2 linked regions of the Bernardetia sp. MNP-M8 genome follow. The protein of the gene in region 1 interacts with the protein of each later gene in a pairwise test. Links are inferred from orthologs where the notes say so. Each region holds a gene or a part of one and is shown on either strand. Other genes may lie near its edges. The genes, in order: uvrB and uvrA.

Region 1 (3,257 bases):
CTTTTGAGTCACAATTTCATAATCCAAATTATCAATCTGATGAAGAAGAAACATTTATTTCTTCGCCTCGTTTTGTGCAGTTTTTGGAAGCACGAGCAAAAGAGTTTGGACAAGCTATTCAAGTAAATTATGGCGAAGGTTTTATCAAAACGGCACAACTTGGAGTAAAAGACATTACAGATTTAATATAGCTTTGTGAATTTCTACTAGGTCAAATGCACGAAATTTTATTTGTCAGAGTAATATCAATTTACAAAGTGAATAACTAGTATGATTTGCTTTAATTAAATAGACACAGAAAAATTTTGTGCATTTGTCTTACCTTTCAAAATAATTTCTCCAAAATTCAAAAAACATTTTCGTATTAGTTAGTTATCTTTGTTTAGATTAATCAGAAATTTTAGAGAGTTTCGAAGAAACAAAAAAAGAAATTTACTGATAACTGTTTACTGATAACTGAAGACTCAAATATGAATTTCCGTATAGATTCTCCCTACAAACCAACAGGCGATCAACCAAAAGCCATTGCTGCTTTAGTAAAAGGCATCGAAGAAGGTGAAGACTTTCAAGTGCTTTTGGGTGTAACAGGCTCAGGTAAAACATTTACGATGGCAAATGTCATTGAAAAACTTGGTCGTCCGACACTGATTATTAGTCATAATAAAACCTTGGCAGCTCAGCTTTACGGAGAATTTAAACAATTTTTTCCTGATAATGCAGTCGAATATTTTATTTCTTATTATGATTATTATCAGCCAGAAGCCTATATTTCGGCATCAGATACCTATATCGAAAAAGATTTAGCAATCAATCAAGATATTGAAAAACTAAGATTGAGTACAACAGCATCTCTTCTGTCTGGACGAAAAGATGTAATCGTAATTGCTTCTGTTTCTTGTATTTATGGTTTGGGAAATCCGAATGAGTTTGCAGAAAACAGCTTGAAAATAAGTACAGGCGACCAAATTTCTCTCAATGCCTTTTTATTGGATTTGGTAGCCATTATGTATAGCCGAAGCGAAGAAGAATTTGCACGAGGAACATTCAGAGTAAAAGGAGATACCGTCGATATTTATCCTGCGTATGCTGATATTGCATACCGAATTTACTTTTGGGGAGATGAAATAGAGGCAATTCAGCGCATAGATCCAGTTTCGGGAAAGAAAATCAATGATGAAGATTATATGCTTTTGTTTGCTGCTAGTTTGTTTGTAACGAGCAAAGACACTATTACAAGAGCGATGGAAGAAATAGAAATTGACTTAGAAGACAGAATCCGTTTTTATGAAAATGACGGACGTTTTGAAGAAGCTGCTCGTGTAAAAGAACGCACCGAATCGGATTTGGAAATGATGAAAGAGTTAGGTTATTGTTCTGGAATTGAGAATTATTCACGCTATTTTGATAATCGTAAGGCTGGCGAACGTTCATTTTGTTTGTTAGATTATTTCCCAAAAGATTTTTTATTGATAATTGATGAGAGCCACGTAACTGTTCCACAAATTCGTGCGATGTGGGGAGGCGACCGTTCTCGTAAAATTTCGCTTGTTGATCATGGTTTTAGACTTCCTGCTGCGCTTGATAATCGTCCACTTACTTTCAATGAATTTGAATCGATGATTGACCAAGCTGTTTTTGTTACAGCTACTCCTGCTGATTATGAATTGCAAAAAAGTGAAGGCGTTATTGTAGAACAGATTATCCGACCTACTGGGCTTCTTGATCCACTTATTGAGGTGCGTCCGACACGCACACAAATCGACGACCTTTTGAATGAAATTGATAAAACGATAGCCAATGGAGAACGTGCTTTAGTTACCACAATTACCAAAAGAATGGCAGAAGAACTCAGTCGTTATTTTGAGCAGCTACAAATGAAAGTACGTTATATTCACTCTGACGTAAAGATTTTGGATAGAATAGAAATTATTCGTGAACTTCGTTTGGGTGTAATTGATGTTTTGATTGGAGTAAATATGTTACGTGAAGGATTGGATTTGCCAGAAGTTTCTTTGGTGGCTATTTTAGATGCAGATAAAGAAGGATTTTTGAGAAACGAACGTTCGCTTATTCAGACTATCGGACGTGCTGCTCGTAACTCAAACGGTCATGTGGTTATGTATGCTGACAAAATTACCCCTTCAATGCGCCTTTCGATTGATGAGACAAACCGTCGTCGTAAAATTCAACAAGAATACAACGAAGCCAATGGAATTACACCAACAACTGTTTTCAAATCTAAGGAAGCTATTATGCAACAAACTTCGGTTGCAGATGCTAAATCATTACCAAAAGAATTCTATGAAGAATCTAAAATGACTATCGTTATTGACCCAGTTATTAAGGGAATGAATATAAAAGAACTATCGAAAGTAATTGACCAAACCAAACGAAAAATGGAAACGGCAGCCAAAGAACTCAATTTTATGGAAGCTGCACGACTGCGTGATGAATGGCAAGAATTACAGAATTTGAGAGAGGAAAAAGTGAAGGCAGAGTAAGCTAATAAAAATAATTAACAAGATTTAAATAAATACAAAGGTAGGGTAAGTACGGTTTGTATGCGTCGTTTGAGTAAAGAAAGTTTCTTAATTCACTCAAATTTAAAACGCAACAATGAAAACACTACAAAATAAATCAAATAATAAGAAAACTAATTTTGCTGCTTTTTACAAAACTGCAATTCATTCATTTTTCAATTTATCAAAATTTACACTACTCACTCTTTTTTCTTTATTTTTAATTGATAAGGCAAATAGCCAAACACTTACACAAACTATCAGTGGAAAAATTTTGGAAGAGGGAACTGGACAACCTGTACCTTTCGCTAATGTAATTATATTAGATATAGAACCTCTAATGGGAGTGACTACAGATAGTGCAGGAAATTTCAAAATCAAAAATGTTCCTATTGGTCGTCATATTTTGCAGGTAAGTTATGTGAGTTTTCAAACTCGTCAGATGGAAGTGATTGTCAATTCAGTCAATGAAACTGTTGTTGAAATGCGTTTGAAAGATGATGGTTTTGAATTGGAAGGAGTCGTCATTACAGCACAAGAAGAACATGGAACACCACAAAATGCAATGATTTTATCAGGAGGAAGAACCCTAAGCATGGAAGAAGCCCGTCGTTATGCAGGTGGATTTGATGACCCTGCTCGTTTGGCTTCTGCTTTTGCAGGTGTAGCAACTAGCGAAATAGACAATAATGGTGTAGTTGTGCGTGGAAATAGCCCAAAGGGAATGCTTTGGCGTAT
Region 2 (3,848 bases), 3.2 Mb from region 1 along the record:
CTTGTAAAATAGGACTGTTTGAAAGAATTGTAATTGAATTTGTCATATTTTTATTAAAAAGTAATTTATGAAAGTTATATTTATGTGATTAACTCTATCAATATATTCAATGAAAATGTATTTAGAAGAATTATCGTTTTTTTTCGTTCAAAATTGGTAGCTATATCTTTTTCATTTCCAGTAAAATTTTCTTCAAGTGATTTCATAATTTTTATACAGTTAGTTCTATTGATTACAAAAGTAAATTTATAACCTTTCTTTCAAATTAACGAAAAACCTACCCTCACAAACCCAAATCTTGCTAAAATTCTAACCAAAAGGCTATAAATTTGTTACCTTTGTTTAGCGTAAAAAATAATATAGAAATTTACTTCCCTAGAATATAATTATGGCATCAGCTACTCCCAAAAAAAACAAAAGTAAGACGACAAAACAATCAAAAAGCAAAACAGAACAAACTAAAACAGTTGTAGATTCTATTCATTCGAATGGAAATCATCCTAACACAACCGATTTTATAGAGATTTTTGGAGCAAGAGAGCATAATTTGAAAGATATTGATATTTCTTTTCCTCGTCAGCAACTCATTGTCATTACTGGGATTAGTGGAAGTGGAAAATCGTCGCTTGCCTTTGATACCATTTATGCAGAGGGGCAGCGTCGTTATATGGAGAGTTTTTCGGCGTATGCACGTTCTTTTTTGGGAAACTTGGAGCGTCCAGATGTGGATAAAATTAATGGCTTGAGTCCAGTAATTAGCATCGAACAAAAAACGACTTCCAAAAATCCACGCTCAACGGTAGGAACGACAACAGAAATTTACGATTTTATGCGCTTGCTTTATGCTCGTGCAGGTATTGCCTATTCGTACAATACAGGTGAACGAATGATTCGCCAAACAGAAGAACAGATTTTAGAGATAATTTTTGAAGATTATAAAGATAAAAAATTGGTGCTTCTTGCGCCAGTTGTAAAAGGACGTAAAGGACATTATAGAGAGCTTTTTGTACAGCTTCGTAAAAGTGGTTATACAAAAGTTAGAATTGATGGAGAAATAATGGAACTTGTTCCCAAAATGCAAACTGACCGTTACAAAACGCACGATATTGAGGTAGTTGTGGACAGAATTATTGTTACCAAAGATGATGAAAAGCGAATCATGGCATCACTCAAAACGGCTATGAAAGTAGGTAATGGAATTGTGATGGTTCAAGAACATGAGAGTACGAAAGCTCGTTTTTTCTCTCGTTTTTTGATGTGTCCCACTACAGGAATTGCGTATGACGAACCAGCACCAAATATTTTTTCGTTCAATTCGCCTTATGGAATGTGTCAGACCTGTAATGGTTTGGGCAAAATCGAACAGCTTACTGAAGAGTCTATTATTCCAGATGAAACATTAAGTATTAGTAGAGGAGCGATTGCGCCTTTGGGAGAATACCGTGATACGTATTTTTTTAAGAAATTGGCTGCCTTTATGAAAAGTCAAAAGGTAAATATTACGACTATTTGGAAAGAAATTGATAAGAAAATCCAACAAAAAATACTTTATGGTTCGAAAGAAATTGTAAAAGTAAAAGCCAAGTCTTCTGACAGAACATGGAACAGTGAATTTGAAGGTGTCATCGATTATTTAGAAAAATATCAATTAGAAAGTGGAAGTTCGAAACAACAATCAAGTTTACAAGATTATTTGACCATTACAGTTTGTCCAGATTGTGATGGAGCAAGGCTCAAAAAAGAATCTTTATATTTCAAAATTGCAGACAAAAATATATCTGAATTAGCTCAAAAAGACATCAATCAGTTAGGAGAATTTTTTGAAAACATTGAAAGCCGTTTGGAAGCAAGACAAAATATTATTGCTGCCGAAATCTTGAAAGAAATTAGAAAACGAATCGGATTTTTGTTGGATGTGGGTTTGGATTATCTAACCCTTGATCGACCTGTAAGAACGCTTTCAGGTGGAGAAGCACAACGTATTCGTTTGGCAACTCAAATCGGAACTCAACTTGTCGGAGTTTTGTATATTTTGGATGAGCCAAGTATAGGACTTCATTCAAGAGATAATGTAAAACTGATAAAGGCGTTACAAGATTTGCGTGATTTGGGAAATACAGTAATTGTTGTCGAACATGATAAAGATATGATGTTGGCAGCCGATTATTTGATAGACATAGGACCAGGTGCAGGAAGACATGGAGGACGAGTGGTAGAAGCAGGAACGCCAACCGAATTTTTGAAGGGAAATAGCACAACAGCGCAATATCTAAATAATCAAAAACGCATAGAAGTTCCGACAGAACGCAGAAAAGGAAACGACAAAGAGCTGGTTTTGAAAGGTGCGATAGGAAATAATTTGAGAAATGTTACAGCACATTTTCCATTGGGCAAACTGATTTGTATTACAGGCGTTTCAGGTTCTGGAAAATCTACATTGATTCATGACACGCTTTATCCAATTCTGAACAAACATATTTACAGAGGAGTCAAAACGCCTTTAGAGTATAAAGAAATTGAAGGTTTAAAGAATATTGATAAGGTTATTGAAGTCGATCAGTCTCCTATTGGTCGTACTCCTCGCTCAAATCCTGCTACTTATACAGGTGTTTTTACAGATATTCGTGCTTTGTTTACACAGCTTCCAGAGGCAAAAGTTAGAGGTTACAAACCAGGGAGATTTTCGTTTAATGTAAAAGGTGGACGTTGTGAAGAGTGTGAAGGTGCAGGACGCAAACTTATAGAAATGGACTTTTTGCCAGATGTTCATGTAGAATGTCCGATGTGTAAAGGAAAACGCTACAACAGAGAAACTTTAGAAATTCGTTTTAAAGGAAAATCTATTGCCGATGTTTTAGATATGAGTGTAGAAGAAGCATCAGAGTTTTTTGCTAATCAGCCTAATATTTTACGCAGAATCAAAACGCTCAATGATGTTGGTTTGGGTTATATTACTTTAGGACAACATGCCACAACTCTTTCAGGTGGAGAAGCACAACGAGTAAAACTTTCAAGCGAACTTTCGAAAAAAGACACAGGAAAAACGTTTTATATTCTTGATGAACCTACAACAGGTTTGCACTTTAAAGATGTTCAGTTTTTACTAGATGTTTTGGATAAATTGGTAGGAAAAGGAAATACTGTTTTGGTCATCGAACACAACTTAGATGTAATTAAGGTAGCTGATTGGATTATAGATTTAGGTTTAGAAGGAGGCGCAGCAGGTGGACAGATTCTAGTAGAAGGAACTCCTGAAAAAGTAGCCAAAAATAAGAAAAGTTATACAGCTAAGTTTTTGAGAGAGGAATTGAAGTAGGTTTTTAAACTAAAAAAATATGATACGCATTGCTCTATTTTTATTGGTGTGCTTTATTGTGTCTTGTCAAACTGAAAATAATTCTTCTGTCATAGAAAACGATTCAAAAGACAGTGTTATAGTCAGTAACGAAAAATTGAAACCTAAAAAGAATAAATGGGAGGTTTCTGGTGTAATTTACAAGAGTGATGATTTTGAAATTGTAGGAGATACCACAATTGACAAGGATAAAATCTACTTTCATAAATTAAAATTCAATCCTTTCATTTGGTTTGAAGATTTTGAAGTTTCAAAAAAATACAAAGCAAATCAAGCAGCAATTAATTATAAAAGTAATCTGATTGCTAGGCAATATAAAACAATGCTAACCCAAGGTTATAAAAGTGAAGGGACTAATTTTGCAGGGCATTATTCACTAATTACTTGGGGGTGTGGTGCGCCTTGTGTTCATGGAGCGATAGTAGATGTTATTGATGGAAACGTATATGATTTACCACACAGTTCTATTGGTTATGACTTTAGAAAGAATAGT

The links.
Region 2: the proteins of uvrB (region 1) and uvrA interact in binary tests that used the Escherichia coli proteins (3 or more experiments, as listed by UniProt). The link is inferred for Bernardetia sp. MNP-M8 from one-to-one orthologs.

Annotation. Positions count from the first base shown.
Region 1 is NZ_CP147012.1:594,775-598,031, reverse strand. What follows is about bases 61-2,985. They hold uvrB (excinuclease ABC subunit UvrB), read left to right. Parts: upstream 61-470; coding sequence 471-2,501; downstream 2,502-2,985. Other genes in these bases: V9L04_RS02590 (TonB-dependent receptor), read left to right, coding at 2,617-2,985; bshB1 (bacillithiol biosynthesis deacetylase BshB1), read left to right, coding at 61-191. In the rest of the region: more of bshB1, read left to right, coding at 1-60; more of V9L04_RS02590, read left to right, coding at 2,986-3,257. UniProt on the Escherichia coli protein: The UvrABC repair system catalyzes the recognition and processing of DNA lesions. A damage recognition complex composed of 2 UvrA and 2 UvrB subunits scans DNA for abnormalities.
Region 2 is NZ_CP147012.1:3,773,385-3,777,232, forward strand. What follows is about bases 1-3,516. They hold uvrA (excinuclease ABC subunit UvrA), read left to right. Parts: upstream 1-388; coding sequence 389-3,316; downstream 3,317-3,516. Other genes in these bases: V9L04_RS15305 (hypothetical protein), read right to left, coding at 1-46; V9L04_RS15310 (hypothetical protein), read right to left, coding at 81-206; V9L04_RS15320 (hypothetical protein), read left to right, coding at 3,336-3,516. Outside these bases: more of V9L04_RS15320, read left to right, coding at 3,517-3,848. UniProt on the Escherichia coli protein: The UvrABC repair system catalyzes the recognition and processing of DNA lesions. UvrA is an ATPase and a DNA-binding protein. A damage recognition complex composed of 2 UvrA and 2 UvrB subunits scans DNA for abnormalities.